DNA from 2 places in the Candidatus Thiodiazotropha sp. LNASS1 genome. Region 1 is predicted to be linked to the other one. Evidence: predicted binding sites of a transcription regulator. Region 1 holds the regulator's gene; the other holds the start of a gene.
What was found. The regulator FNR, encoded in region 1, switches genes on or off when oxygen is low (the NO sensors DNR and NnrR bind a similar motif). The targets are predictions, from matches to a motif close to TTGATNTANATCAA.
Positions count from the first base shown of each region.

Region 1 (16,060 bases):
CGCCAGGTATATCCCTGCTATTTGGGGGTGGCGCAAGAACCTCTCCAGGGTATGGTCAATGACCCGCCGCCCAGCTATGCTCAGGTACTGCTTCGGTATTTGAGCCCCCATGCGTTGCCCTACGCCCGCCGCCGGCACTACCACCCAACAGCGGACCTTGCTACTCATCCCCTTTCTCTTCGTTGGGAGTTATCACCTGGTAGAAGGTCTCTCCCTCTTTGATCATGCCCAGTTCACTGCGGGCGCGTTCTTCAATGGCGGTCTGTCCACTGCGCAGATCCTCCACTTCCGCCTGCAGGGCACGGTTTCGTTCACGTAACCCGACCAGCTCCTTCTGCAGCTGGCTGATCTCCTGTTTCAGGTTATTGACTTCAGCCAGGCTCCCCTCGCCCACCCACAGGCGGTATTGCAGAAAAAGCAGTAGTCCGACCAGTATGGCAACCACGACTCGCATGGGCTGGGCCTTGTCAATACTGATCAGTCGATAGTGACAGGAAACGCATCCTTACCTGCATAGACCGCATCCTCACCGAGCTGATCCTCGATACGCATCAGTTGATTGTACTTGGCCACGCGATCCGAACGGGAAAGCGAGCCGGTCTTGATTTGTCCGGTGCCTGTCGCCACGACCAGGTCGGCAATAGTCGTATCCTCGGTCTCACCCGAGCGGTGTGACACCACCGCGCTGTAACCTGCGGCTGTCGCCATATCAATTGCTGCCAGGGTTTCGGTCAAGGTGCCAATCTGGTTGACCTTGATAAGAATCGAGTTGGCGATTTTTTCATCGATACCCCGCTGCAGGATCTTGGTATTGGTGACAAACAGATCGTCACCCACCAGCTGTACCCGTCGACCCAGCTTCTCGGTCAACAGTTTCCAGCCTTCCCAGTCGCCCTCATCCATACCGTCCTCTATCGTGATGATCGGGTACTGATCGACCCAGGCGGATAGATAGTCGGCAAACTCGGCCGCGGAAAACTTGCGACCCTCCGATGCCAGGTTGTAGACACCATTTTCATAGAACTCGGAACTGGCCACATCCAGGCCGAGATAGATATCCTTACCGGCGCTGAATCCGGCATTGCCAATGGCCTCCAGGATAACCTCGATCGCTGCTTCATTTGAGGGCAGATTGGGAGCGAAGCCCCCCTCGTCACCTACCGCGGTAGCCAGGCCACGTTTTTTCAATACGCTCTGCAGGGCATGAAAGACCTCTGCGCCATAACGTACCGCTTCACGAATCGAGCCGGCACCCACCGGCAGTATCATAAACTCCTGCAGATCGACACTGTTATCCGCATGGGCGCCGCCATTGATGATATTCATCATCGGCACAGGCAATCTGTAGGGGCCGGACGCCAGTGAGCAATACAGCGGCAGGGCTCGCTCCTGGGCTGCGCCATGTGCTGCCGCCAGGGAAACTCCGAGTAACGCGTTCGCGCCCAGTTTGGATTTATTCTCTGTTCCATCCAGATCGAGCATGCACTGGTCGATGGCTGTCTGATCGGTTACTTCCATTCCCATCAGCGCCTCTTTGATGGCCCCGTTGATATGGGATACCGCCTGCAAAACACCTTTGCCCAAATAGCGCCCCTTGTCGCCATCACGCAGTTCGAGGGCTTCACGGGAGCCGGTAGAGGCGCCCGATGGCACCAACGCACGGCCAATGGCGCCGTCCGCAGTGATCACGTCGGCCTCGATGGTCGGATTTCCCCGTGAATCGAGGACCTCTCGACCACGAACATCAACAATTTCAGACATATTGTCTCCGTATTCTGTGTACTTTCAGTAATTAAATTGGGTGATATCAGTTAATCGGATCGTGTTACGGCAAGGTGTCTGTAACAGCGTCACAGGGAGGTTTCAGCAAAACCCTTCCCCTTTACCAGGTGATCGATCTCCATCAGCGTCTCGAGCAGTTCCCTCATTTTAGGCAGTGGCCATGCATTCGGCCCGTCGCTCAGCGCCTTATCGGGTTGTGGATGGGTTTCCATGAACAGACCAGAGACACCTGCAGCAACCGCTGACCGCGCCAGTACCGGCACAAATTCACGCTGGCCTCCTGAACTGGCACCCTGGCCTCCCGGCAACTGAACCGAATGGGTGGCATCATAGACCACAGGACATCCAGTCTCACGCATCACCGCCAGGGAGCGCATATCCGAAACCAGGTTATTGTAGCCGAAGGAGACACCCCGCTCACATACCATGATCCGGTCGTTACCCGAGGCCGTCGCCTTCTCGACCACATGCGTCATATCCCAGGGCGCGAGGAATTGTCCCTTTTTGATATTCACCGGCAAACCCTGCCGGGCCACATCTCCGATAAAGTTGGTCTGACGACAGAGAAACGCCGGGGTCTGCAGAACATCCACAACAGACGCAACCTCTTGCAATGGGGTATCTTCGTGCACATCGGTCAATACCGGGACACCGATCGACGATTTGACCCGCTGCAGAATCTCCAATCCCCGCTCCAAACCCGGTCCGCGAAAACTCTCGGCAGATGAACGGTTCGCCTTATCGAAGGAGGATTTGTAGATGAACGGGATACCGAGATCCTGGGTCAGCATATTCAGTTCCCCGGCGGTATCCAGCGCCAATTGTTCACTCTCTATGACACAAGGACCTGCAATCAGGAAGAGCGGCCGGTCCAACCCAACCTCAAAGCCACAGAGTTTCATGCCGTGCCATCCCGGTGCTTTCTCGCTGCTTCGATGAATCCGGAAAACAGCGGATGGCCATAGCGCGGTGTGGAGGTGAATTCCGGATGGAATTGGCAGGCCACGAACCACGGATGTTCAGGGATCTCGACTATCTCAACCAGTCGCCCATCGACAGAGCGGCCCGACACCTTCATTCCTGCCGTGACAATATTGTCCAGATAGCTGTTATTGAACTCATAGCGGTGGCGATGCCTCTCGGTAATGACCTCCTGGCCATAGAGATGATGGGTTTTACTGTTGGGCTCAAGTTGACACTGCTGTCCACCCAGGCGCATGGTTCCACCCAGATCAGACTCTTCGTTGCGTGTCTCAACCTTGCCGTCCGCATTCAGCCACTCAGTGATCAGGCCGATAACCGGATGTGGCGTGTCGCGCTTGAACTCGGTGCTGTGCGCTCCCTCCAATCCGGCGACATGACGTGCGAACTCAATCACCGCCACCTGCATACCGAGACAGATTCCCAGATAGGGGATTCTGTTTTCGCGGGCATACTGGACTGCGGTGACTTTGCCCTCAACCCCGCGGTTACCGAAGCCTCCAGGTACCAGGATGGCATCCATTCCCTCCAGACTCTCGGTTCCGCTCCGCTCGATCTGCTCTGAATCCACATAGTGTATGACAACCCGATTTCCGGTATGGACGCCTGCATGTACCAAGGCTTCAGAGAGCGATTTATAAGCCTCTGTAAGATGAACATATTTTCCTACCATGGCGATCTTGACCTCTTCAGCCAGGCTGTCGAGGCCTTCCAGAAACGCCTCCCATTCAGCGAGGTCCGCTGGCGGCAGATCCAGGTTGAATCGCTGGTTGACCAGTTCGTCCATCTCCTGGGCGTGCAACAGCACGGGAATGCGGTAGATCGAGTCAGCATCTACCGCCGAAATGACCGCTTTTTCGGGTACGTTGGTGAAGAGCGCGATCTTTTTGCGCTCGTTTTCAGGCAACGGCTGCTCGGAACGGCATACCAGAATGTCGGGTTGAATACCGATGGAGCGCAGCTCTTTCACCGAATGTTGTGTCGGCTTGGTCTTTATTTCACCAGAGGCCTTGATATAGGGCACCAGCGTCAGGTGCATGAACATCACCCGCTGCGGTCCCAACTCGACCCCCATCTGGCGGATCGCTTCCAGAAAGGGCAGCGACTCGATGTCACCCACCGTTCCGCCGATCTCCACCAGACAGATATCATTGTCGTCGGCACCCAATAACACGCTCTCTTTGATCTGATTGGTGATATGTGGGATTACCTGTACTGTACCGCCCAGATACTCGCCCTTGCGCTCCTTACGAATCACACTGTCATAGATCTGGCCGGTCGTGAAATTATTGTTTCGCCCCATGGTGCTGCGAATGAAGCGCTCATAGTGTCCCAGATCAAGGTCTGTCTCCGCCCCATCATCGGTAACGAAGACCTCACCGTGCTGGAATGGACTCATGGTTCCCGGATCAACATTGATATAGGGATCGAGCTTGATCATCGTGATATCGAGCCCGCGGGCCTCAAGCAGTGCAGCCAGAGATGCGGATGCGATTCCTTTGCCCAGGGAGGAGACAACACCGCCCGTGATGAATATAAATCTAGTCATGAAACTTCTAGTTAACGTGCTGGATAAGGGGAACGGACGGAAGGGAACAGTAACAGATCAGACCGCCTCTCTCAATCGTATAAATGTGGGACTAATGGGATATCTCTCATGCGACTGCTCAAGAATATCATTTAATTCTATCTCCCCAGGGTCTATAATCGATTGGCGATTTCCGCAAATTACAACCACAGAGACCAGTTGGCAGTTACTCGGCGAGACCCAACCACATTAAAACAGGCTCGGGATCAGCCTCTATACACCCACAACACGTAACGACCAACTAATTGTTTTTCAATAGAAAAAGCAGTAATAAAAATCAATCTTTAAAGAGGAAGAAAGCATGATGAAATTTGCTAAGGTCATGAGCGTCGCTGCTCTCGTAGCTGTCTCCACAACCGCATCTGCATGGTGGGGTGGTGGTCCAGGCTGGGGTAACCGTGGCTGGAATAACGATGGCTGGGGCGACGGCTGGGGCGATGGCTCCGGCGATTTCAGCTTTGGCATGAGTGGCAGCGGCCGTGGTTCCGGTTATGGTCGCGGCAACAACTACTACCGTGATTACTATGGCTACGGCCCATACGGCTACGGCGCACCTTACGGCTACGGTGCACCTTACGGCGGCTATGGCGCACCTTACGGCGCACCATACGGCTATCCGCCTGCTGCGCCTGCTGCGCCTGCGGCACCTGCTGCACCCGCTAAGTAAGCGGCCAGCTTATAGCGCATAAAAAAGTCGGCCTAATGGCCGGCTTTTTTTATGCAATATGATCTAAGATAATTAAATGTTTAAAATTACTTGATCCGGATCAAGAACTTCTGGAAAAATAGAAGTGAGAAGAAGCATCTGACAAGAATGCACCCTTAGCTGGAGCGGTTCCTTGACTAGCAGAAAAGTTGTCTCATTTGAAAATATCAAGGTCGCCTGCAAAAACTGCAGTCTTTCGACCCTATGCCTACCAATGGGACTGACCCCAGAAGACATTGAACGTCTCGACTCCATTATCAAGCGTGGACGTCCCTATCACCGAGGCGATCATCTCTACCGTGGTGGCGACAAGTTCCACAGCCTCCGGGTCATCACCAGTGGCTCAGTCAAAACCTATTCACCCAATGAAGATGGTGGTGAACAGGTCTTGGGATTCCACCTCCCCGGGGAACTGATAGGATTGGATGCCATCCAGGACAACAATCATAACTGCTCCGCAATCGCGCTCGAAACCACTGCGGTCTGTGAGATCCCCTTCTCTCAACTGGAATCTTTAAGTTCCATCATGCCCAGCCTGCAACACCAGATGTATCGCCTGCTCAGTCGCGAGATCGGCCAGGAGACGGAGATGCTCACTCTACTGGGCAAAAAGAGCGCCGAGGAACGGCTCGCCACCTTTCTACTCAGCTTTTCCGAACGTTTCAAACAGCGCGGATTCTCAGCCAGTGATTTCTTTCTCAGCATGTCGCGTCACGAAATCGGTAACTACCTGGGGCTCGCGGTAGAGACTGTCAGCCGCTTGTTCACCCGCTTCCAGGACGAGCAGCTGCTGCATGTCGAGAGAAAGCACGTTCAATTGCTGGATATTCCCCGGCTTTACGAAATCGTTCAGGGTACGGACAGGACAAAATCGAGTCAGTCGCGAGTCTAGGGCCTGTAAGCACAATAGGCCCTGCCAGGACTTTATTTTCATCCGGCAAGGAAAATGGGCGAATGATAACGCCGCAGGGCGGAGTAAAAGCTCGAGCGAGCCCTTCGGATTGCGCCTGATGCGCCCATTGGATGAGTGTTTGCAGGCCCTAGTGTTTCTTTAACCAGATACAGGCCTCACCCATGGCTTTCAGTTGCTGCTCATGGGCCGCGAGTTCCTGCTGGTCAGCGTGAACCACCTTCAGTTTTGGCCTGTTCGAAGGCAGACGTTGAATGCTATCGACAGAATTATCACCAAACTCATCGTTGGCTACTCCGTCCAAAATCAGCGAAGCCTGCCCCCCGGTCATCATCAGGTAGACATCAGCCAGAATCTCGGCATCCAGAAGCGCTCCATGCAATTCCCTGTGTGAATTATCGATATCGTATCGCTTACAGAGCGCATCGAGGCTGTTTCTTTGACCCGGGTGCATCTTTTTCGCCATCACCAGGGTGTCAGTAACCGCGCACAAACTATCGATTCGCGCAGCACTCTCCATGAGGTGAAATTCATGGTCGAGAAAACCGACATCGAATGGAGCGTTATGAATGATCAGCTCCGCTCCTCTCACGTAGTCGATGAAATCCTGAGCAACATCCCCGAATTTCGGTTTGTCTTCAAGAAATTCGTTGGTGATGCCATGCACCTCTACGGCAGCGGCATCGATCTCCCGTTCAGGTTGCAGATATTGGTGGAAATTATTACCGGTCAATCGACGATCAACCATCTCCACACAGCCGATTTCGATGATTCTGTGTCCATGCTCCGGTTCCAATCCTGTGGTTTCCGTATCCAGTACGATCTGTCGCATCAGTTCACTAGGGCCTGTTGACACTAATCCGATCGGCTCTGCTGGGACTATTTTTTTGCCCAGCAAGGCAGAATGAGTGATGTGTAGTTATTCTACATGAGCGAATGATAACGCCGCTGGGCGGAAAAATAGCCCCAGCCCTGCGGGTTACGCCTGAAAAAGCGCCACTCGGCGTTGCTCGTTGTTCATTTGGAAACACCAAACTTCTCTCCTCGCGCCTTGATTGGCGCTTTTTCAGACGCAACAGAGCCGACCGGATTAGTGTCGACAGGCCCTAGGACCTGTCGACCAGCCCTAACTCCTCGATACCGCGGTTAGCCAATTCATCCGCCAGTTCATTCTCGGTATGGCCGGAGTGACCTTTGACCCAGGCCCACTCCACCTGATGATTGTTGACCTCTGTATCCAACATTTGCCACAGGTCGGCATTCTTGACCGGTCTTTTCGCTGCCGTTCTCCAGCCATTCCGTTTCCAATTGTAAATCCACTGGGTGATTCCGTTTTTCACGTATTGGGAATCCGTGGTCACTTTCACCCGACTCCTTTTCGTCAGGCTCTGCAGGCCACGGATAACCGCCATCAGTTCCATACGGTTGTTGGTGGTCTCATGTTCGCCACCGAAAAGCTGTTTTTCATGTCGACCGTAGCGTAAGACCACCCCCCAACCACCGGGACCGGGATTCCCACGACAGGCGCCATCGCTATATAGTTCTACAACTTGAGTCATTCAATTTTTCTCATCGTCGGTTCTGCGGCAGTCGGCAAGACCCGCTTTTTCACCCGCCATTTCGACCGTAGCGGAGTCATCGTGATCTCCCGCTTGACCGCGAGTATGACATAGACACCACCAAACAGTGGATAGATCCTTTTACCCAATCGTTCCATAAAGGCCAGTCTCTGCATGATGGGTGAGTTGGAGACCGGGGGACGGAAGTGAAGATAAACCACCTCTTCCAATTCAAAGCCGAGCAATGAGAACCAATCCTGGATCCGCTTTCCGCTGAAGAAGTGACCACACCAGGGGATCGTGGCAGACCTGAGACGCAGCAGACGCCACAATCCCCACTGACTCCAGGGATTGAAACCACAGAGCAATACCTTGCCCTCGGGGATCAATACCCGTTCAACCTCACGCAACACCTGATGGGGATCGGCCGTAAAATCGAGGGTATGGGGCAATACCATCCCATCTACACTGTCACTGGCTAGAGGCAGGTGATGGCTGTCGGCTTGCAGATCGATGCCTGTACAATCATCTCCGCTGCCCATGACCACCCGGTTCCGCGCAGGGCTCATCCTCAGAAAATCCTGATTCCTGCAGGGAAGCCCGAGCTGAACCACATGATAGCCGAACAGCGTGGCAATCCTGGGATCCAGGCATTCCGCCTCCTGCTCGGCCAACAGCTTGCCCAAGTCACTCTCGAACCATGTTTGTAGCTGTTTCTGCCTACAAGATCCCAAATTCAACAGCTTATTTTCTCTCATATATCAAGGTATCGACTTTACCACCGACATAACTGTCAGGTAATCTGTGTAGTTCAGTACGCCTCTTACGAGGTCTCAGGTTATCAGGCGGTATACCCGAGGACAGAACCACGGGATACCACACAATTTGGAGTACCGGCCATGGAAATGATACGCGGCTCTGATACTATTTTCCTCCGATATAGAGTATGTCCACAACAAGCCTTAAAAGATCGATGCCGTTTTTCAAGTCGCCTCTGCGTATCATGAATCTATTCGCCACCTGCCTACTCGCTGCCTGTCAAAGCCTGCCCAATGGGGAGGCGACGACCGCATTGCAGCAGGTCCCCCTCTCCCCGGCCGCTACGCAAGTATTGCAAACCCACCCAAGTGCTGACGAGAGCACCATGACTGCCGATGAGCTGCCGGAAATCGCCGAGGAGCTGCAGGCCGCCGTCACGGAATTGACGCTCGCAGAAAAACCTGCCGATCTATGGAGCCGGATGTTGGATGGTTATCGATTGACCTTTCCCCATAATCACCGCATTGACCGTGAATTGAACTGGTACAAAAAGCATCCAGGTTATATTCAACGCATTCAGGAGCGTTCACAACCCTATCTTCATTTCATATTGCAGGAGATCGAGAAAAGGGACATCCCCAGTGAAATCGCCTTGCTTCCCGCCGTCGAGAGCGCCTATCGGCCGTTTGCCTATTCACCGGGGCGCGCTGCCGGTATGTGGCAGTTTATCCCATCCACCGGTCGTTATTACGGGTTGAAACAGAACTGGTGGTATGACGGTCGGCGGGATATCGTGGCTTCAACCCATGCGGCACTGGACTATCTGCAGTCGCTCAGCCGTCAGTTCAATAATGACTGGGAATTGGCGCTTGCCGCCTATAACTCGGGGGCCGGGACGGTACGTAGTGCGATTCGACACAATCAAAAACGTGGCAAGCCAACCGATTACTGGTCACTGAAATTACCTGATGAGACCAGCGCCTATGTACCCCGCCTGCTGGCATTGGCTGAGATATTCAGGAATCCACAGCGCTACAAAGCTACACTGCTACCCATTGCTGATGAACCCTATTTCACCACTGTCGACATCCAGTCTCAGCTCGATCTCGCCCTGGCGGCGGAGATGGCGGATCTCTCCATTCAGGATCTCTATCTCCTCAACCCAGGCCTGAACCGATGGGCTACCGACCCAGACGGCCCCCACAGACTCAGCCTGCCACTGGACAAGGTTGAGACTTTTCTGCGAAAACTCGAGACGCTCCCCGCCGAAGAGCGATTGACATGGAAACGCTACAAAATCAAGCAGGGGGATGCACTGAGTGTCATCGCCAGTAAACATGGTACGACCACTAAGGTGTTGAGGCAGATAAACAAACTCAAAGGCAGCAAAATCCGTGCTGGAAAGCACCTGTTGATCCCTGTCTCCAGCAAGGGACTCAACCAATACACCTTCAGCGCCGAGCAACGCAAGGCGGCAATCCAAAACAGATCCCGCAATGGCCACAAACAACACTATACAGTCAAACCGGGCGATAGCCTGTGGAAGATAGCCAAGCTCCATTCCGTAAGTCATCGTAAACTCGCAGCCTGGAACGGAATGGCCCCGGGTGATCCCCTCAAGCCGGGGCAAACACTGGTCATCTGGGTAAAAAAGGCCCCCGCTTCAGAACTCTCTCTTCTCAACCTACAGCCATCAGGCACACAGAGCAGGCTGCACTATAGAGTCAGACGCGGTGACTCACTCTCCCGTATCGCTCAGCGCTTCAAGGTTTCCGTAGCCGATCTCAAGCGATGGAACACGCTTGGAAGCAAATATCTTCAACCTGGTCAACGACTTAAACTCTATGTGGATGTCACTGAACAGACCCTCTGAGGCAACAGGGTTGTGCAGCCGGAACGAAAGCGCCAGATATGTTTCACACTTGATCTGCATCAATAAAAGCGCCTAATTTTTTGACAGCAGACCAGCGCCTGTCAGAGTATCGGTAAGCTAAGCAGTATTTACGAGATGTTTCCTATGAGTGAAGAGTGCCATTTAAGAGATGGGGTCGAGTTAAACCTTGTCGATGTGGAAAAGATCGCACTTGGGCTGAAATCACTGGCAACCTATTCCATGCTTGCCTATGAACATGATGACGATCCGGAAGAGCTGGATGAGATCGTGCAGGAAGGGCTGGATGCTATTGATCGCCTGTTTACCTGCTGATTCGGCCTCAACCTTTTAACCGTTTTCATCCACCCCCTGATCAAGGCCGTTGCACGCATAAAGCGGCCCAGCTGCAAGTAGTGTTCGATATCGAGACTCCCATCTTCGCGTCGCTTTGGTTCCGCCTTAAACTCCCGATTCATATCAACTGCCTCATCTGTTGACGCGACTGCTGGGTAAGTCCCGCATACCCCCAAGCATCCGCGGCCACTTCATGAATGACCACATAGCTCGCCTCGGCGAGTGGACCCACTCGGTCATTCAGCATTTGATGGACCGCATCGATCATGCCGGCCTTCTCTTCAGCCGTATTTGTACCGGCGGTAATGGTGATATCCACCTGGGCGGCGCGCAGATGGTCGTTGAGCGCTTCCCCTCCAATCGCCCAATTTGCGGATGGCAGCGACTGCACCATAACCGCGGTTACAGATCGGCGCTTACCCATGATCTCCTCAATCAGACGAGTCGTCATTCGCTGCAAATCCTGTTGTTGCAACAGGGGCAGCTGCCTACCTGAAAGTGCGATTACGATAACTGGCATTGGTTACTCCGAAATCTGTAGTGGCGACATGATCAGACTAGCAACAGTGAAAACATTAATATAATGACTATTATTTAACTAATACATTTGCAATACTTATGAATTATGGCGCAGAATCTTGATATCGACCTGTTGCGAAGCCTGGTTGCCATTGCTGATCATGGCGGCTTTTCTCAAGCTGCGAAGCGTTTACATCGCACACAGTCAGCAATCAGTCTGCAGATGAAACGCCTTGAAGAATCGAGTGGCACTGCATTGTTTCTGAAGTCCGGCCGCCGACGTATTCTGACCGAGTCGGGCGAACTGCTGCTTAACTATGCACGACGTATCCTGGATTTAAATGATGAGGCTGCGTCCGTACTGCGGCCAGACCCGTTGCAAGGGCACCTGCGCTTGGGAGTCGCACAGGATTTCGCCGACCGAGGCCTGGCGGCCATCCTGGCGCAATTCACCCGCAGCCATCCGGCGGTACGCCTCGATGTTCAGATAGATACCAGTTCACGTCTGGTGTCGGCGATCCATGCTGAGCAACTCGATATGGCTGTTGCATTTCAAAGTCCCGGCGATGAGGGCGAATGTCTGGGACTCATTCCAATTCAGTGGATCGTACCAAAACCTTTCCTATGGCAGCCCTCTCAAGTCCTGCCCCTGGTAATGTTTGCGCCCCCCTGTCTGTTCCGCTCCAGGGTGATCGGCGCACTGGATCAGGCCGGTATCCCCTGGCGGGTTGCCTATACCAGCCCCAGCCTGCCTGGTATTCTCGCCGCAGTCGAGGCAGGCCTGGGAGTCACGGCAAGACTTGCCGCAAAGGGTTCTGAGAAATCACCACTGCCGGCACTCAAACCGGTGGAGCTGGCCCTCTACCGAAATTCGTTCCGCAGCAGTGATGCGCTCAATGCACTCGATATCATTATCCGTGAATATTTGAAGACTGAGGATATAGTGGTTTAGGCAATCCTTGTTACCTTTCATGCTCAGCCATGGAAAAGCGTAGGCCTGTTAACCATGAACACTTCAGAAAGGTTTTTAGTTTTCTGATTACCCACCATTCTCAGCTATGTGCTTTAACCTACCTCACCCTTACTGAGGTGTCTGTGTAAGCAAGCCGCAAATACTCGCAAAACAGTTCTAAGTCCGCAAATGAAAGCGAATAAGTAAATCTACTTTAAAACTCTCCACTGGGATGGATTGTATAGAACCTATCCTTCAGCTTGTGTGACTCGGCACGAGTGAGGAGTGTCTCACCGTCACTCTTGGTTTAAACTGCTGAAAAAGGTGCTTATTTGCGAATATTTGCGGACTTTTCATAAGATGCGTCTATTTGCGGCTTGCTAGGGCCATCGGCATGACCAGCTGCTCCCAAATACAATTCAGCCTGACGTGAAGGCTCCCTCCATCACCCTTGATCGAAAGATGAAACGATGGGTGGTCACAAAATCACCCAGGCTGCCAAGCCAATCCAGAGCAAGCCTTTGGCAAGGAAGAACAGAAAGCTGGCAGCGGTCAAATGTTGCAGCCAATTCGGGAGTGTTGCAAATCGTTTACGAATCGTCCGCGTTATTTGATCGGTTATCATCTCATCTCTCCGGGGCCACCTGATGTGTTGCTCCCCATTCAATAGGCGAAACACATCGCCGGTATGGTTGCACCCATCCTGCTCGATACCCATGATCGTTTCGGCCGGAATTCCAGTCGATGGCTATTTGCGTCACGAGAGAATGCGGTTCTGCCACGAAAGATCACTCAGCGATCCTCGTTGCGGTGTGGTTACTATTCTATGACTTCCTCAGCCTTGCCAAGTTTAATCAGTGGTTAGGATTCTTATAGAACAAATTCGAGATAAATACAGGGTTAGTTGTTTGCCTCATATAATGTTGTATTTCAATTTACCTGCTCGGTGTCCCCAGCTTATTTCAGCAATCTCAGTTTCATGGATCCATTACCGAATGTCGGATTGACCTCCAACTATATGTCTATGGCATTTCACTCAATTACGCGTCTTCTGACACACTAAAAAAGTAAGTAAAAAAACATACATCATTGTTTTTATGAAATTTATTTTTACGGCACACTTCTTGATTGTGAGTATTGACCAAAAATACCCTGAGGATGAAGAGATGCTAAAAATAGTGCGGCTGAAGCTTACAGTCCTGGTTGTTACCTTAATTCTAATCAATCCACTCAACGCAGCACCAAGAGTGGTTGTCTCACTGCCTGAATTACATTCCCTTGTGGCCGCTTTAATGCAGGGAGCAGCTGAACCAATATTGCTGTTTCAAAGCGAGTCAGATATGGCGGGAGATTTGGATCCCTTTCAAACGAGCGGGCTGCTGAGCGCCGACCTGGTAATTTGGGTGGGATCAGGCCTGGAAAAATCCGTCGGGCATGCCCTGGATAAATTTCCGCCAATAGCCGATCACTTTATGACGCTCTCGAATACACTCCCCCTACTGTTGAAAAGGGACTATGAGGAGATCGGCGACCAGCGACAAATCTCCCGCGATCTCCATTTCTGGAGTGATCCACGTATCGCCATTATGGCAGTCAAACAGATCACGCCGTTACTGGTGCGGATCGATCCAGACAATACAGAGCGTTACCTGGATAATGAAATCGCACTGCTGAAAAGGATTAAAAAAGTAGAGCAAGACATTTCTAAACAGTTGGCGCCCATTGGAGCTGTATCCTCGAAGATCGCGGATACATTTGATCCCTATTTCATTAACCGCTTCATTCGCGATATAAAGCAAGCCGGCAGCTCAAATGAAGGCCTGCAGAAAGTATCCAACCGCTCCTTCAAGACTTGCAGACAGAGCGAGATTGCGCCACCGCCCCCTGGCCCGGATCTCTATTTTCAAACGCTGCTCAACCGCGCCAAACATCTAGACCAGTGTGTCAATTCACATCACAGGATCAAAACCAGGGTTGAAGTACTTAACAATCAGTACCAAAGAAGCTGATGAGGCGGGACCACACACCCGTCGATTACACATCATGCAGAGCCATGGAATGGGGGCAGGTAAATCACAAAAGCGGCTGAAAAGTTTCGACTGTTGAGGTGTTGGTGGTTGGGTTCGTTTTGCTCACGCCGGTTTAATTTTTCATTTCCCAGGGCCTGCGTGAACAGTCAGCCGGGAAATGCCACTACATGATCCACGGCAAGACGCACGCCTATCCTTTCACCGACCGCATGATCGTGATGACTCTGCACCAGACAGAGCAACTCGGTGCCGTCATCCAGGGAGAGCGTATAGAGATACTCGGCGCCTTGAAAAACCTTACCAACGATCTTCAGCTTAAAGTCACTCTCGTCATCATGAATGATATCGTCGGGACGCAGCAACAGCTCAACTGAATCCCCTGCCTGGTGTTGCCGCTTGAAATCGGCGGACATGGTGCCGAGTGCCGATTCGATACGACCACCCGCCAATACCCGACCCGGGATCATAGCGCCCTGTCCGACAAACTCCGCCACGAATCGATCCGCCGGCTTGTGGTAGATGTGGTAGCCGCTGTCCCATTGACGTAAACGCCCGCTACCCAATACACCGATGATGTCAGCCAACGCGAATGCTTCCAATTGATCGTGGGTCACGAGGATCGCTGTCACACCCTCTCTTTTCAATATCGCCCGAACCTCTCCCGCTAACTGTTCCCTCAGCTCCACATCGAGACCGGAAAAGGGTTCGTCGAGCAGCAGTATCTCCGGTCTTGGCGCCATGGCCCGGATCAATGCAATCCGCTGTTGTTGCCCACCGGAAAGCTGATGGGGATATTTATCCTCCAGGCCGCTGAGACCGACCAACACCAACAACTCGCCAACTCGTTGTCGTTGTCGTTGTCGTTGTGACTTACCACTGATCCCACGCAGTCCAAAGGCGACATTCTCCCCAACGGTAAGGTGGGGATAGAGGGCGAAGTCCTGAAACACCATACCAACCCGGCGCTTCTCGGGGGCAAGTGTGTGCCCCGGACGTGAGACCTGACGCCCATGCAGCAGAATCTCTCCCTGGACCAAGGGTTCGAATCCCGCAATGGCACGCAGCAGGCTGGTTTTGCCACAGCCGCTCGGCCCCAGCAGACAACCTATAACACCGCTCTCCAGTTCAAAGCTGACATCGTCCACCACGACCTGGCGGCCATATTGTACACTGGCGTGTCTGACTTCAAGCTGATTTGGCATGGCGAGACCGGGTTATGGTACGACTCAACAGTATCACCGGGAGAATACCCACGACAACAATCGTCAACGCTGCATATGAGGCATCCGCCAAGCGTTCGTCAGAGGCCAATTCATAGGCCCTGACAGCCAGGGTATTATAATTGAAGGGGCGCAATATCAGAGTAGCGGGCAGCTCTTTCAAAACATCCACAAACACCAGCAACAGGGCTGTCAGCAGACTCCCTTTCAACATCGGTATATGCACCCTGCGCACAATCTCCCCGGAACCGGTACCCAGCGAACGAGCCACTTCGTCCATGGTCGGCCGGATCTTGCCCAATCCCGCTTCAACCGTTTGCAGGGATACCGCCAGAAAGCGTACCAGGTAAGCGAACACCAAGGCGATCAAGGTACCGCTCAGCAGCAGCCCGGTTGACCAGCCGAACTGTTCTCTAGCCCAGCTATCGAGCACATTGTCAAAGGCGGCAAATGGTATCATGACACCGATGGCGATAACCGTACCCGGAATGGCATAGCCCATCCCCGCCAGCCTCACCGCAAACAGGGTCGACCAGCTCTTCTGTTGCCGTTTCCCGTAACCCAGCAACAGCGCCAACATCAGTGCCAGCAGCGAAGCGGTACCCGCCAACACGATTGTATGGGTGATCAGATTCAAAAAACGGCTATCGAGATTCTCCTCTGCGGTGGTCAATGCCCACCACAATAGCTGGCCTGCGGGCAGGATGAACCCGAACAACAACGCCCCTGAACAGATCAGGAAGGCCATCACCGATTGCCTGGCATTCAACTCGAAGCGGGTCAATGCCTGATGGCGTTGACTGGTATGGTGATAGCGCGCCTGTTTG
Region 1 covers NZ_OZ156465.1:3,918,691-3,934,750, reverse strand. The annotation lists gene ispD (2-C-methyl-D-erythritol 4-phosphate cytidylyltransferase) at 1-168, opposite strand, end outside; gene ftsB (cell division protein FtsB) at 161-454, opposite strand; gene eno (phosphopyruvate hydratase) at 478-1,761, opposite strand; gene kdsA (3-deoxy-8-phosphooctulonate synthase) at 1,851-2,684, opposite strand; gene AB8516_RS17505 (CTP synthase) at 2,681-4,312, opposite strand; gene AB8516_RS17500 (sulfur globule family protein) at 4,653-5,018, shown strand; gene fnr (fumarate/nitrate reduction transcriptional regulator Fnr) at 5,191-5,949, shown strand; gene dnaQ (DNA polymerase III subunit epsilon) at 6,098-6,799, opposite strand; gene rnhA (ribonuclease HI) at 7,074-7,526, opposite strand; gene AB8516_RS17480 (methyltransferase domain-containing protein) at 7,523-8,284, opposite strand; gene AB8516_RS17475 (LysM peptidoglycan-binding domain-containing protein) at 8,473-10,158, shown strand; gene AB8516_RS17470 (ribonuclease H) at 10,303-10,491, shown strand; gene AB8516_RS17465 (tautomerase family protein) at 10,631-11,032, opposite strand; gene AB8516_RS17460 (LysR substrate-binding domain-containing protein) at 11,138-11,983, shown strand; gene AB8516_RS17455 (hypothetical protein) at 12,462-12,701, opposite strand; gene AB8516_RS17450 (metal ABC transporter solute-binding protein, Zn/Mn family) at 13,150-13,992, shown strand; gene AB8516_RS17445 (ABC transporter ATP-binding protein) at 14,160-15,215, opposite strand; gene AB8516_RS17440 (ABC transporter permease) at 15,199-16,060, opposite strand, start outside.

Region 2 (16,060 bases), 3.5 Mb from region 1:
TGATCGAAAAATAATCCGAATAATTGATCCCATAATCGTTACCGACAGCTGTACCGATAATGTTGTCCACATTAAGCCCGGCCAGACCGGTCGGTTCGTTTGTGCCGTCGGCGCTTATCGTGTAGAACCCCGGGCCATTTGTGGTGTGACTGAAGATTGGTAGCGCGTCAGTGGTACCGAAAAAACCTGATAACATAAAGAAAAACAAATACTTAATCTTATCCATGATCGTGCTCCCTTTGATTGATATTGTTTGTGGGGATTTTAAATCCTAACCTGAAGGTTTACAGGAAAGCAGCGAACCTTCCTCATGAGTCTAAAGGATAAAACAATCGCGCCGCATATTTGCGTATGAACTCGGCCGGCCATGCGGGCGGAATCTTATTTGTATTTTCGATATTTGTAGTATCAACCTGAACAAATCTATGCTAAAAAGTAGTATGATAATTCCTGATTTTTTATTGAGATAGATTCATTGTTTAAGATTATCTCTCAGCAAAGCCGGTGAAAAAGAAGAATCTCAAGAAAAAAGAACTCGCGGTCAGAATGAAGCGATTGGTTGACCAATTCTCCGATCTGAACAACCGGCTCAATCGAGTTTCCCACGACAAGCTCAATCAAGGATTGAAACTGGATCAGTTGAGTGAGGCCAATACTGGCATGCAACTGCGTCTGCAGGAGATGCAGAATCAGATTGGGCAATTGATCTCTCAAGAGGAAGAGCTGAGTAGTCTGCTGGACTCCCTGCGGCTGCAAGCCTCGGATCGGAGTACCACCGAGGAATCCCGCCCGGAACAACAAGAGATTCAGCGAAACATCGACTATTTGAACGAACAGCTGGCATCACTGCATGAGCAGCAACAGGCGTTCAAACAGGCTTTGGAGCGTGACAGTCGGTCGGCAGATAGCGCTGCCAATGACACAGACGATCTGCGACGGGAAATCGCCGATTTGCTGTCCCATATCAGGCGCCTTGAGGAGAGTGGCAGTGAACTCCTGATCAGCGACTCGAATCATGAATCGCAAATTCAGAGCCTGCAGAACGATATCGCTGAACTCAGCCACAAACAGGTGCTGAGTCAGACTGAGCAGGGAGAACCGCAACAGGAGGTCTCCCGGCTGTTGCAGGAGAGTGCTCAACCCCTGCGTCATGAGATTGAGCATCTGAGACATCAGCTCACTGAGAAGGGTGGTCAGCAGAAGGAGTTGGAACGTCGCCTGTTGGAGCTTGCCAATCGCATAGGTGAAACCGGGGCCAGACTGGAGAGTCAACAGCAGGATAAGGCGCGCAAGAACGAGGTATTGGAGCAACGTCTGTCGAAGTTGGAGAACCTGGTCAAGGATTTTGAACCGGTTTCCAATGCCGATGCGTCCCAACTGCTGGAGTTGGAGCGGAAACTCAACCAGGCCGAAGAGGATATGACATCCCTGTTGGCGGATAAGAATCGCGAGTTGGCAGCGCGCCTCGATTCCATCGATGGGGCATTGAATGAACAAGCGGTCAAGCACCAATCTTTCCAGGACAGGGTCAATCATCTTAACAATGATCTGGCTGACAGTAGCCGCAGTTTGCAAGAGCAGCTTGCATCCACTGATCTCCGGCTATCAAGTTACATAGACCAGCAAGCGGATCTGCCGGATCCATTGACCTCAATCTCTACTGTAATCGAGGAACAGAGAGAGCGTTTTGAGGAGACGGTCAACCAATTGAAAGGGGAGATAAGCGGTCTGCAATCGAAATTGCAGGTGCTCGATATGGATGAGCATGAGGCCGCAGAGAGATTGAACTCACTTGCCACCGATCTCGACCAGCAGGCCGGTAATCGAGAGCAATTGCAGGAATCGGTTACTGCCGCCAGGAGTGAAATCAACCGGAGAGTGGATGAAATCGAGGCGCGATTGGTCAATACAGAGCGCCTGTTCAAGGAACGAGAAGAGGCTGCACAGGATCAGTTGCACAGGTTGAACAGCGTTGCTGATGAGATGACCGAGCAGAGTAGGCATGGCGTGGATCTCAAGTTGACCACCGCTGCTTTGCAGGAAGACGCCAGCGGCCTGAAAGAGAGTGCCGGCAAACTCAGCGAACGCCTCGACACATTGGAGCAGACACTGCACCAAGGGGAACAGAAGCAGACACAAATTTCACAACAATTGTCCGTTGTTGAGCAAGATCAAAAGGAACTCCGTGAATTTAGCGACTTAGGGATCGATTCTCTGCAGGAGCGCGTGAAGACCGCATTGGCGCAACTGGCCGAACAATCAGGGCTGAATGAAGGGTTGTCGCAACGCCTGGATGATCTGGAATCATCCCTGCAAGCACAGTTTAAAGACATTGACTCCAGGCACCATCAATTACTGGAAACAGAGTCAGAAACCCGGGATCGGTTGCAACTCCAGGAACAAAACAGCCACACTCTCTCCGATGTGATCACGGATATTAAAACAGATCATCATCTACTGTTGGAACAGACTGAAAAACAGAAAACCTTTCTCGAGGCGATGACCTCCGAATACGGCAAACGCCAGGAGGAATCGGAGCAGATGGTTGAACGTCTGGGCCTGCTCGGTGCGCAGGTGGAGTCAGCCAGGTCGAGCGGGACATATCATAGCATTGCGATTGGCGGGCTTTTTGTATTACTCCTGCTTTCCATCCTGTTGGGTTACCAATATTTTACCGACAAGTTTGGCGGTTTCGAGCGTGACATCTCACTGAAGCTGATGGAAGCCAGTGAAAACTATATGACTCGGGACGAGATTGAAAAGCTGATGAGCGGTGGCGTTGCTCAGGAGGGAAGCGCCTATGATTCATTGGCGGTCGAAGAGCTGATGAACCAACAGGAGACCTTCGAGCAGCGATTGGATGAGTTTGAACAGCAAATCGCCGCATCGATAGGGTCAGTGGCGGGCGGGGCCGTGGATAGGGATCGAAGCCCGGTCGGACAGACAGAAGCGTTGGAGCCATCGACCTTAGATGTGAGGACGGAACAACGGCTGCAGCGAATGGAAGTGATGCTGGAGAGTCTGAGAAAAGAGTTTGGCTCCCGTATTGAACAACTTGATGCGCAGAACCGTGTTTATCTCAGCAGCCAGGATGAGATGGCCGCGATAATAAACCAGATGGCTACCACTCTGCAGGGGCTAAAGAGCGAGTATCAACAGTTGGAGCAACAACCGGTGTCACAAGATGGCTGGCAGGCGTTAAGAAGCCGTGGCGGCTATACCATTCAGCTGATCGGTGTTTCCAACCAAGAGTCAATTGCAGCTTTTGCCGACAAGCACGGCCTGAAGAGAGAATTAGCCTATATCGGTACCGAGCGAGAAGGGAGTGCATGGTACATCCTGCTGCACGGTACGTATGATACCTATACAGAAGCTGCAAACGCACTGGAGACCCTTCCAGAATCCTTGAAATCCCAGCAACCATGGATAAGAAAAATGCCGGACAAAGGAACGATCAATAGACTGTAAGGTTAGGTGTCTCTTGATTCAATCCACTGCGATTTCACCAAACAAGGGAAAACCGCTGTTTTTAATCCACTCTTTGGCTGACCGGCTCAGGATCATAACGGGCACTTCCAAATCGATCTGCTTGCAGTGTCTGGAGAATACCTTCATGGCCTCCTGTTGGGTATAGCGGGGACGGGTGTAAAAACTACCGGTCCGATCTGTTAAGAACCACTTGTCCAGATGCCGGGCAATTTGCAGGCGCGGCTCTTTGGTGGTTATCCGGGTATTACCGATCGTCAGGTCGAGGCCTTCACAGAGCCGCCCGATTATTTTTGGTATCTCATTGTCATACAGGCGTTTGACGGTTGACAGTTTTTTGAAATAGTGTGATTCCTGGACTTCACCTCGTGTCCAGGCGATGGCGTCATAGTCATCTTCAGCAGCGTGCATAAGCAGAAGTTTCAAGGCTAAACTCAGCCACTCCCTGCGGAAAGGTGCGGGTGTTATCCTGCCAGGCCAGCGATCTTTGTATCCATACATGGCGCCGCTCTGGTGCCAATCACTCTGTATCTCCTCAATGAACAGCAATCGCCTGCCCCGGCAGTCAATACGCTGTTTGGTGCGGAAGTGTACAAGCAGGTTTCGGGCATGGTAGTGGCCGGTGAAATGTGAAAGCGGATAGTCGGGCAGTGTCAGCAACCACTCGCGATAGTCGCTTCCGCCGTACAGACTTTTATGCTCATAACGGCCGTAGTGTGTATAGGCGACAGGAATGCCCAGATGTTGCAGAGCATGTCGACTGGCGGTAGTGAAGGCCTGTTCCTTGGTTGCAAAGTGATGCTGATTGGTTTCGTTGTCACCTATCGGATTGCCCACTGAATCGAGTGCAAACCACTGTTGCGATGAGGCGAGGGTATTCCAGCCTTTCTGCTTTTTCAGATATCCCACCTTGTAGTAGTGGACAGGATCCACGTAACGAAGGACGCAACAATCACTGGGTTCGGTAATGGCTCTGGGCGTAATTGAAAGGTTGATCGATTTTGAGGTGGGTATTTCTGTGAACTCAAGCTGACAGGCTTGATCTCTGACGATCTCATTGGTCAGACTGAGACGGGTAATTGAGAAATCAATATGCGACAAAAGTTGATCCCGGGTGATAGCGGTCCTGCTGTCTTCTTCCATCTTATCCAGAAAGGGCATCAGGCCGGACCAGGTTATCTCTTCTTCACGGACACCCGAACGTGACAGATTCAACAATGTTTGCCGCCATTGTACCGGCGAAGCACGATGCATAGACATCTGTTCTATCTTTTTACGTAAACTGCTGTAGAGCTGTTTGGGATAGCTATACTGTTTTTCCGTCAATACAAGTTTATCCCCGGTCACGCGTTTTCGAACATGCTCGATCTCCCTGATCTGCTGTTCCTGCTGTATCCAATCATCGAAGGCCTGGTAGTCTGATGATGACCAGTGGAGTCGTGGCAGATCTGCAAGCGTATAACCGGAGAAAACAAAAGAGGGATGATAGGGTGGGTTTTTCAACCGATCCGGTTTGACGATGATGTCGACAAAACCATACAAATCACGATGAGATGTGTCCGCACCTACCACGCGGTTGAGTCGCAATGCGTGGTAGCGTGCGCGGATATTACTTATTCCGGCCAACTGTCCACTGGGTAATGGGATCATCTTGCTCGCACCCTATCTGTTGTCTGCGCCTTTTGTAGCATCTGCTGGTTTTATAGCAGGCCACCGTTTCAGTTTTAACAGAGTGGATGTAGGGAAATGGCGGTCATACACCATAATTCATGCAACAAGCCCTGGTTGAATCTTACCCGAGGATCCATTCGCAGGCTGAGCTCTATTGAAATACAAACGATGCGTAGAGGGGATGTGATTCCGGTTCCTTTTTAATCAGCGCAATAGTTGTGGTATTTCCAGCGTCTATTTTTTTACAATCAGACACAAGGGTGGGTGACTGACTTTCGCTGGGTGTGTGAATGGTGTGACCGCGCTACTGGCAGGCATAGTGTCGCGGTTGATATTGAATGGCTTTCTCATCTTCAGCCCTTTGTGGTTGCCACTGGAGTCGGTATTCTGGTTCACTGTAATAATGACTTTACCGGCCAAAGTGGTCCACGATGGGTTTGTGACTGATTCTTACGTTAGGCTATGGTCATTTATCTGGCCGTGATATAGAAGAAGTTCAATATGCGGTCTTAAGATCCTTTTAGGTTGAGCCGGAGATCAATATGGCTGATAACTACCAAGGCTGCTGTCATTGTGGTGCTGTCCGCTTCTCTTTTGAGGGCGATATCATTGAAAAGGGATTGCGTTGTAACTGCTCAATTTGTACCCGTAAGGGTGCGATGATGAGTTCCCAAGCGATCCCACCGGAACAATTCAAAATCCAGGCGGAAGAGGGTGCATTAGGCCTCTATCAGTTTGGCGCCAAGACAGCGAAGCACTATTTTTGTAACCGTTGCGGCATCTACACATTTCATGAAACCGCCAGGTTTCCGGGGCACTTCCGCGCCAATCTGGGCTGTATTGAGGGGATCGATCCCTTTTCAATGGAGTACGATCTGTTTGATGGCAAGCATCTGCTTTAATTTATCTGCGTTCACAATCAGTAAAGTGCAAAATGGCCCGTAAAAGAGGCAAAAGAGGACAATTCCAGCGTTTTTACAAGGGATTGTTGAGGTGGGTCTTTCTACTCTTCTTCGCATCATCGATGTTGCTTTTCGCATTGATACTGATATTCCGTTTCGTTGATCCGCCGACATGGTCGTGGAAACTTCAACGAGAACTCAATCCCCCTGTCAACCAATCAATTGTATCGAAACATGAGTGGTGGGACCTGCAGTACATACCGCCCGCCATGCAACTGGCAGTGGTGGCAGCGGAAGATCAGAATTATCCCCGTCACATGGGAATTGACTTCAACGCGGTTCAACAGGTCCTGAAAGAGGCTGAAAGAGGTAGGGCGCTACGCGGCGCCAGCACCCTGACTCAGCAGACGGTAAAAAATCTCTTTCTTTGGCAGCGTCGGGATTGGAGCCGTAAACTGCTTGAAGGAGGTCTTGCCCTTGTGCTTGAAGTACTCTGGGGTAAGCGTAGAATTCTCGAGGTCTACCTGAACATTGTAGAGTTTGGTCCTGGTGTCTACGGTGTTGCCGCCGCCAGCGAATATTGGTACCAGCTTCCACTGGATCAGATATCGCATAATCAAATGGCCAGATTGGCGGCGCTTCTTCCCAATCCCTGGCGCTACCGTGCAGAACCGCCAACACCCTATGTCAGTGAACGGGCAGTGTGGATTGAGCAACAGATGGATCGACTGGGATATGTCTGGTTACTGCCCGTCACCGGCGGTTGAATCCACGAGCCTGGTGTCGTCCACGGGGCCTAAGTTGATGGCTGAAAGACAAACTCTACCGGCATACCCTCTAAACGCTGCTGGAAATGATCAAGCAGTTTCCGCGATGTCAGGACGATAACAAAGGTTGTTTCCGCGGTATCCCGATTTTGCAGGTCCTTCGCCAGGGCTTCAGTGGCGGAAAGATCCATATAGGAGACCACGCTCAAGTCAAGAAGCACGCTATCGTATCGATGGCGCTTGAGCAGACTGCTCAATTGATCGATTGAGGCATAAAACAGATGGCCTTCGACGCGGATCTGAACCGATTCGTCTTCCTTCTTAATATTAATATCAAGTTTTGAAGCGGATAGAACAAACAGGATCAGCGACAGTATAAATGCAATGATCAAACCGGTTTGCAGGCCGAGAAATACTATTCCGAACAATGTTGTGACAAAGACCAACAGTTCGCCGGTCCAGGAAAACAGGCGGGCGATCTCTCCGGGTTTGATCATACCTATACCCACCAGCATCAATGTGCCGGCGATAACCGGCATCGGCAGATAGGTGAGCAGGGTGCCAAGGGTATCAATCAGGATGAAAACGATAAATGCTGAGAGTATACCGGCCAGGGGCGTAGCTGCCCCCAACGACATGTTCAAGGCTGTTCGGTTAAAACTGCCGGAACCTGCGAAGCTCGAAAAGAAGGCAGCGAGGGTATTGGCGATACCCTGAGCGAATACCTCCTTATCCAGGTTGATTGACTGGTCGGTGTCACTGCGCAGGTGTTTGATGATCACCATTGACTGGGCCAGTCCAATGAGCGCTATGGTAATGGCATTGGGTAACATGGCCAATCCCACCAGCAGATACTCGAGATCCATCTTCGGGCTTGAGAGAGGCAGGGCCTGAAAGGGTATATGTCCAAGCAATTCTATTTCCGTATCGACTTGAGTGAATATACCCATCACAAGCAGGCCTGCGGCATAGCCGACAACCATGGCGATCAGGATTGCATACCGGGGGAACCTGATTTTTGCGATGATTCCTGTAATCACAGTTGTGATACCGATGGTAAAGCTGTAGGGATTGATCAAAGACTGCCAATCATCAGCCATGACAAAGAGTTTTTCGAAGAAGAAAAGGGTCCCCGATGGGGTAAGCCCCAGCATACCGTCGAGAGATGAGAGGATGAGGATGATACCTACACCGACCGTGATGCCGGTTATGGCTGCCGGGCTTAGGTATTGAAAATATTTGCCGCCCCTGAGTAACCAGATTGATAGTTGAATCAGTCCAACCATCAGGCTGAGCAGTATCACATAGTCGATATAGAGCGGGCTGCCACGCCCTGCGAAAGGCGCTACCGTTATGCCGATCAATACGGCAACCGCGGTGTTTGGTCCACCCAACATCGAACTGGTGCCGAAAAGACTGGCGAAGAGGGTTACGAAAATCGACGTATAGATGCCATATTCAGGCGGTAGTCCTGCCAGATAGGCGAAGGTGATGCCCTGGGGTATCACCAATATGGCTGCGACAACAGCGGCAAACGCCTCTGTCGTTAGCTTCAGCTCTCCTGCTTGAGATGGCCTCCATGGAATTAACTCCGACAACAGTCGCAGATATCTCATATCACTATCATTGGCCGAGTGTCAGCAGGCCCAAAATTCCATGGTTTAACCTCGTGTCTATTCCGGCAGCTCAATCTACTCCACCAGTCCGGAGATGGATTCAAAGAGTTTCAACATTTTACTTCGCCGGGGATCGCCCGGCCGGATCTGCATATTGATGTAGGCCGATACATCCAGGGCATCCTGATGGGTCAGGGAACGCTCCTGTCCGAGGGGCATGTTCGCCCAGATGAATCCGGCCGCCTTTTTGGTATTGGCCATGCCGGCACCTTTATTGTATGCATCCATTCCCCACAACGGCGGTATACCTGGAATGCCATGGCCGTCACTGCCGTGGCATAGGGCGCACTTACTGTCATAGATGGCCTTGCCATTGGCTGGATTCGGGTCATAGCCTGTGTCGGGCAGGGTGGGTACCCCGCGTCCCGGTGGTGCCTCGCCTATCATTTCACCATAGGAGATATGGGAGATGTAGGCCGCCACAGCCAATATCTCCGGCGAGTCCTCCGGAGGCATGATGCCATCCAGGCTATAGACGAAACACTCACGGATACGCAGTCCTATACCATTCCGACGCCCGTTCTTACTGCGCCATTTCGGGTACATACCGGCAACATTGAGGGGAATGGCATCCGGTTTCCGTCCGGCGTTGAGGTGGCAGTTACTGCAACGTAATTGGTTGCCGGAATAACGGGCGCCAAAGCGTTCGGTTTCAGTGATGATGCGATAGCCGAAAACAACATTGCTATGGTAATCGTCCAGGTAACTCCGCTTGAGTAACTCTTCGATCGGGACGGGGGTGCCTGCTGCTAAAGGCTCGATAGCGAGCAGCCCAAACATAAGTATAAATGGGTGTAGAAATCGGCCGGATTCAAATACCTGACGAACCAGTCGCGGTAAAATAATGTTTTTGCTATTCAATGTGTTATAAACATTCTAAATAACAGATGCATGGTATGTTAGAACCTGTGTCCAAGTGACCTGCAGCCTGGCAGGCGGCAGGTGAGTGGGAGGAATTTACCATAATTAAAGTGGTTTTTTTAGATATAAGCTTCAGAGTCTGGTGTAGTTCACCTTTATGACTCTAATCACAGGGTCCTAAGCGCTTTCCAATGGTCTTTGAACTCACTTGCACACCTTCCACATCTATATTGATTACACCTTCGGCGCTATCACCATGGTAGGTGATACTTCCATGGCTTCTGGTTACACCTGCCGCTTTGGTGCAGCTAATATTCCACGACACCTTATCCCCCTCTGTGGTGAGCTCGATATTTTCACAAGCCTTTCCCAATTGACTCTCCTTAGGTACGAAATCGGCCCTGGTGATGCAGGTTGTATAGGAAGTGGGTGGCAGCTGTATCGGCATGCCGGGCATATTCAGTACCGCTGTCCACTGCCACTTTCCCGGATTCATATTGATCTCAGATGCGTCGCTGACCTTTGAGAGAAACAGGAAAAAAGAGAGCGAGATAGCAATAGTTCTGAAATTCATCGGTAGATCCAATGAGACTGGAAACTGTCAGCAGGAATAGCTGGCAGATAATCTATCGCGTTTCGAACGCCGATGACGAGATCTGATTCACAAGGCAACAATGCTCCGAAGTTAAACTTGGCCTGCAATTTGCTGTTGGACTGGGTAAGGGCATATTCAACAGGAGAACAGCATTGGTTATTCAGCTTTGGATTGGGTTGCTATCACTCTCCGTACTGGGTTCTGTGAGTATACAGCTGTTAGCCCCGGGTTCCGGGCTGATCGCGATTATTTCAGGTCTTTTCCTGGTTGTAGGCGGTACTCTACTGACAGCCATCATGAGCCACTCCTTCAATTCCGTATTGACGCTTTGGGAGCTGATTGCCGATTTTCGTCGTCCCTCAGCCAACACGGAAGACGAAGAAGAGGGGTTCAGACGTTTTCTGCAAGCGGCAAATTACTTCCGCCGCGGCGAAATTCGGCCGGCTGAAGCGGTCACTCAACAGATCTCAGAACCGCTGCTGCGCCGGGGGACACAACTGATCTTGGACGGTTTTCCCCGTGACCAGGTAACGCTTACGCTGCAGCGCCAGATTGCAGAAGACCGGGACCACTTGCGCCGCCCTGCCGAGATGTTGCGAGCCATGGGAGGCTATGCACCGGCATTTGGCATGCTTGGAACATTGCTTGGTTTGGTGCAGATGTTATTCGGGTTGGGGTCCGGAAATCTGGCCTCTATCGGTGCGGCCATGGGTTTCGCCATGCTGACCACAGTGTATGGCCTGGTTTTGGCCAATCTGGTGTTCAAACCCTTAGCCAGCAAACTCGAGCAACGCGGCAGACAGTTGATTACACGTCGCGTCGCACATCTCCAGGCAGTCATGATGTTGTGCGACCGGCAACATGCTGAACTGATCAGGGAAATGATGGATGAGGTAAATGCCAGGCAGGACATGCGGCAGGCGGCTCATGAGTTGCAGTTGATCGCAAATCCCAACCAGCATGCGGCCTGAGGGCATGACTACCGATGACCATCAACAGTGGAAAGAACCAGATGCTCGATAAAGCAGCCAGGGAAGAAATACTGGATGGCACTACCTGGTATGCCTGGGAGATTGAAGAGAACGATGGCGGATGGCTACTGACCTATGTGGATGTGCTGAGCGTCATCCTGGCCATGTTGGTAGTGTTATTGGGACAGATGGCAGTACAGCATCTCCAGACAACCAATGAAGACAGCCGGATGGCGGCGAGCTATGAGGCCGTTCCCAGCGACGAGCCGACTATTGAAGTACAACAACCGCAACCATCGATTCAAACTGACGCTGATTCCGCACAGACCATTGATGCCGAAACCCGTCTGGTTGCGGCGATAGAGGATCGTTTCCAGGATGAGGTTAAGGTTGTACAACGGGACAAGGGGATCTCCCTGGAGATCGCCGATGTGATTCTTTTCGATTCAGGCAAGGCGGAACTGCTTGCCGAGGCCCTGCCCGTATTGAAAAAGCTCGCTGTGACACTGCAGGAGATTGGCGAGGCGGATATTGCCGTGGAAGGGCATACCGATGACAGGCCGATTTTGGGTGGCAGGTTTCAGTCGAATTGGGAACTGGCAGCTGCTCGCGCCAATGCAGTTACCCGTTTTCTGTTGGACCAGGGTTTTGCGCCGAAACATCTGCGTTCGGTCAGCTATGCGGATGCTCATCCTGTTGCAGATAATTCAAATCCCAATGGTCGTGCCGAGAATCGCCGTGTCAATCTGCGCGTGGAGTTCTTGAAATAGCCGTTAGATGCTTATTCAAGTCTCATACAGGCTGAGTCCTGAATGGATGAGGCATCCTTAAATTCCTATACTCATAATTTGATGTGATGCACTCCCCATTCTAGTCCGTCGCTCAGGCCTAGTTCCCTGTTTTTTGATCGACGTCAAGTTCAAACCTCCCTGGAATATCCGATTCTTTGCCAAGCTATTTGGTATTTATGCAATTATTGGAGTAGAAGAGCCATGGGATTTTATAGAGTCGGCATTGCTGTATTGATTGGATGCTTAACCGTTTCATGTGGCGGCGGTGGTGGCGGTGGCGGGAACAGTGATAACACCAATACATCGACTATATCCATGGCTGAGTTGGGAAAGAAGCTGTTTTTTGATACCAATCTATCCAGTGGCAGCAACCAGGCATGTGGCTCTTGTCACGACCCGGACAACGGCTTCGCCGATCCTCGTGTCAGCGTTACAGCTCCGGTTTCTGAGGGATCCGTAGGCGGAGAATTTGGTGATCGAAATGCGCCCACCGCTGCCTACGCCTCTTTCGCTCCATCCTTTGGGGAAGTTGCGGATCAGGATCAGACACCGGAGACAAACTCCAATTACCAGGGTGGGCAGTTTCTCGATGGGCGTGCCGTTGACCTGGTTGAACAGGCCAAGGGGCCCTTCCTCAACCCGGTCGAAATGAATAACACGTCCGAGGCCGAGGTTGTCGCAAAGGTACAAAACTCTGACTACTCTTCGGACTTCATCGCTGTATTCGGTGCGGATGCGTTTAATGATACAACGATGGCCTATCACAACATTGCAACCGCGATCGCAGCATTTGAAGCTTCTTCAGAGGTCAACAGATTCAGTTCGAAGTTTGACGCTTACCTGATGGGCAACTACACCATGACTGCGTCGGAACAGCGTGGGTTTGATCTGTTCATGGATGCCGAGGTGACTAAATGCGCAAACTGTCATACAGTCGGTGACACACCTGAAACATCCCTGTTTACAAACTTTCGCTACTACAATATCGGAACACCGATTAACCTGAATAACCCCGCCTATCTGGCTGACAGCTCTTTTATCGATATCGGCCTCGGAGCCAGCAGTGCGATTGCTGAGTCAGACAGGGCAGGAGAACGGGGTAAATTCAAGGTTCCCACCTTGCGCAATGTGGAGTTGACGGCACCCTATATGCACAATGGTGTCTACGCCACGCTGGAAGAGACGGTGCTGCACTATGATATTCAGGTTGCAAACCTGTTTATCACGCCGGAAGTTAATGACGACAACATCGCGGCTGAAATGAATGCCGGCACTTTTGTCGGTCTTGGATTGTCCGATCAGGATCGTGCTGATCTGGTCAATTTTATGAAAACCCTGACCGACGGTTACTTTTAGGGTCTGCTGCCACCTTTATCCCGGCAATCAAATCAGCGTTACATGCAGCATTGACTCGCAAGCCGATGTGCTCAGCGGCGTTTTTTGTTCTTTCCTTTTTTAGGTCTGTCCGGGCCCACGCGAATTGTACTGCCGCCTAGATCGCTACCATCAAGTGCAGCGATTGCGGCCCGGGCTTCGTGACCCTCCATATCGATGGTGGCGAAACCTCTACAGTCACCGCTGAAGAGGTCCTTGGCTATTTTAAGAGAACGCACTACGCCATATTCTGTAAAGAGTGCTGTCAAACTCTCTTCTGTGGTCGATCTGGGAAGACCACGAACCGATAGGGTAATCATTGACCTATTCCTGAGTAAGTGTGATGAAAGACCAATCCGTGCATCCCTGTACGGATATCGCCCGTTGGTTCGCAGATATGACAGGATGCCAAGGTGAGTGGCAACGGGGAAGAATTAAGAGTTACAGGGGAACTACGTTATCAGCCTGCGGACCCTTCTTACCCTCGACCTCGGTAAATTCCACTTTTTGACCATCCTCCAGAGAACGGTGTCCTTCACCGGCAATAGCGCGAAAATGGACGAAAAGATCCTTGCCGTTTTCACGTTCGATAAAACCATAACCCTTTCCGCTGTCGAACCATTTAACGGTTCCGATCTGTCTTTCTGACATCAGTAAATTACCTCAATGAATTGCAAATATGCCCGCCACAATAAACGGACCATCCCCACGGATCTTGGCAGGCGCTATGTTGCTCGATTCGGTTGCATCTGTAGTGAGACAGCGAATTTGAGGCGTTATAGGCAGGTCAAAGATCATGCAGACCACCCACGATACTTCTCCCGGTAAAGAAATGCAAACAACAAAATTTATTCGCCGAGTAGCTGCCACCGATTGAAAGGTCCCTGGATGTATTTGTGGCGAATGGGTGGTGATGATATGTAACATATTGTAATAAAAGGTTATTTTAGGGTTACTCGCTTGTAACTAAGGAAGCTGCTTTGATAGAAAGTCGATGATTGAGCCAAGACGGGAACGATAAGAATAGTTAATTGAATATAGATGTGGGAAGATTGATTGGCTAAATCGATAATTTTGCGGACCGTGCAAGAATCTGTGTGTTTTCTATATATATCAATAAGTTAAGTATTTTCGTATTTATTATTGCGGCACTGTTGATGCCTGTCTCACAGGCCCCTGCCTCAGATACCGTAAGAGTACTGATTGTACACGCCTACAGCCAAGAATATCCCTGGACCAAGGGGCAACATGAAGGTTTTGTCGAAAGGCTAAAACAGGGATTAACCCTACAACCCACGATAAAAACAGAATATCTGGACACAAAACGCATTCTCTATGATGAGGATTATGCAGATCGATTTGCCGATTACCTGAAGCGGAAATACCATGATTTCAATCCAGATGTACTGTATGTCACAGATGACAACGGTTTGAGTTTTGGTATAGATGAGCTCTCCGCACTGTTTCCTGACACACCGTTATTCTTCTCCGGAGTCAACGATTATTCGATCCAATCCAAGCTTGACAAAAGCAGAGTCACCGGCGTTTTTGAAAAAAAAGAGATTGGGCCCAATCTGGATTTACTAGATGCTCTATTTGGCGATGTAAGCCATATCGTGGTGCTTGGCGACGATTCAAATACCTACCAGGCCATCGAACGTGAAATACATCAGGAGATGGCGACGCGACCGCGGATGAAGATTACCTATCTGGCGGATAATCGACTGGACATTATTTTGAGTCGCTTGACTCAGATTGAAAGGCCGGTAGTCCTACTCACTACTTTAGGTGCATTACAGAATAGTCAAGGCGAGATACTCAATCTCCACCAGACAATTTCACGTATAACATCATCCAACGCGGATGTCGTTATCAGCATGGAAGATGCTTATCTCTTAGATGGTGTGCTGGGTGGCTATGTCACCAGTGGCCATGCACAAGGATCGACTGCCGCCGCTCTGATGCGCGATTATCTTGACGGCCAACCCATCAGTTCAATATTGCCTGTTACCGACAGTCCGAATGAATATGTAATTGATCACAGGGTTCTGGAGTCCTTAAAGCTGGATTTACCAGACTACATTCACAGCAAGGCCAAGATCCTCCACCCCAGCATCAGTTTTTATCAGGATAATCGTAATGCGATATTGTCGATTCTTATCTTTCTTGCAATTGCATTAGTTGCAACACTGATTTTTTATAGCCTGGTAACCTCGCGTAAGAATCGAAAACTGCGATTACAGTCTACCCAGCTTCTTCATCAAGGGCGAATGCTTCGAGAAAGCGAAGAGAAATACCGTTTATTGTTTGAGCTTTCCGAAGACCCAATGCTAGTGATTCAAAGCGACAAGTTCGTTCTGGCCAATGATGCGGCAATTCGGACGTTGGGATATGGCAGTGCAGATGAAATACAACAGGTACATCCATCCAGTTTGTCCCCCGAAAAGCAGCCGGACGGGCAGCTATCTGTGAGTAAAGCCGACGACATGATGGAGCAGGCCTATTTGAATGGGTATCATCGATTCGAATGGCAGCATCTAAAAAAAGACAGTAAACCGCTCCTCTTAGAGGTCTCATTGACACGAATACCTTTCGAAGGCAAAAGTGCACTGTTTTGTGTATGGCATGATATAACCGAGTGGCGACGTGCTGAACGGGGATTGCGCGAAAAAACCACTTATCTCAATAGCATATTAAGTGCATCGATTAAAATTGGCTTTATTGCGACTGACAATGATCTGAATATTACCTATTTCAATCAAACTGCCGCTCAGATATTCGGTATGAAACCTGACGAGCTGGAAGGTAAAGACATTCACTTCTTTCACGGCGGAGTGGGCAGTGTGGCCGATCAGCAGATGTTCAAAGCGTTGCAATCAGCCAGGGAAGAGGGTGAGTTTCGTTTCTCTTTGCAACGTATAATTGATGGCAGTAAACAATATATTGATGCCAGAATCTCGCCTATC
Region 2 covers NZ_OZ156465.1:465,132-481,191, forward strand. The annotation lists gene AB8516_RS01945 (PEP-CTERM sorting domain-containing protein) at 1-226, opposite strand, end outside; gene AB8516_RS01950 (SPOR domain-containing protein) at 505-3,468, shown strand; gene AB8516_RS01955 (hypothetical protein) at 3,487-5,136, opposite strand; gene AB8516_RS01960 (GFA family protein) at 5,700-6,059, shown strand; gene mtgA (monofunctional biosynthetic peptidoglycan transglycosylase) at 6,092-6,826, shown strand; gene AB8516_RS01970 (SulP family inorganic anion transporter) at 6,856-8,442, opposite strand; gene AB8516_RS01975 (c-type cytochrome) at 8,518-9,282, opposite strand; gene AB8516_RS01980 (DUF3617 family protein) at 9,527-9,937, opposite strand; gene AB8516_RS01985 (motility protein A) at 10,111-10,929, shown strand; gene AB8516_RS01990 (flagellar motor protein MotB) at 10,971-11,699, shown strand; gene AB8516_RS01995 (cytochrome-c peroxidase) at 11,922-13,076, shown strand; gene AB8516_RS02000 (RNA recognition motif domain-containing protein) at 13,148-13,414, opposite strand; gene AB8516_RS02005 (cold-shock protein) at 13,536-13,745, opposite strand; gene AB8516_RS02010 (EAL domain-containing protein) at 14,252-16,060, shown strand, end outside.
Region 2: the regulator FNR is predicted to act here: its motif matches at 11,833-11,846, upstream of AB8516_RS01995 (cytochrome-c peroxidase).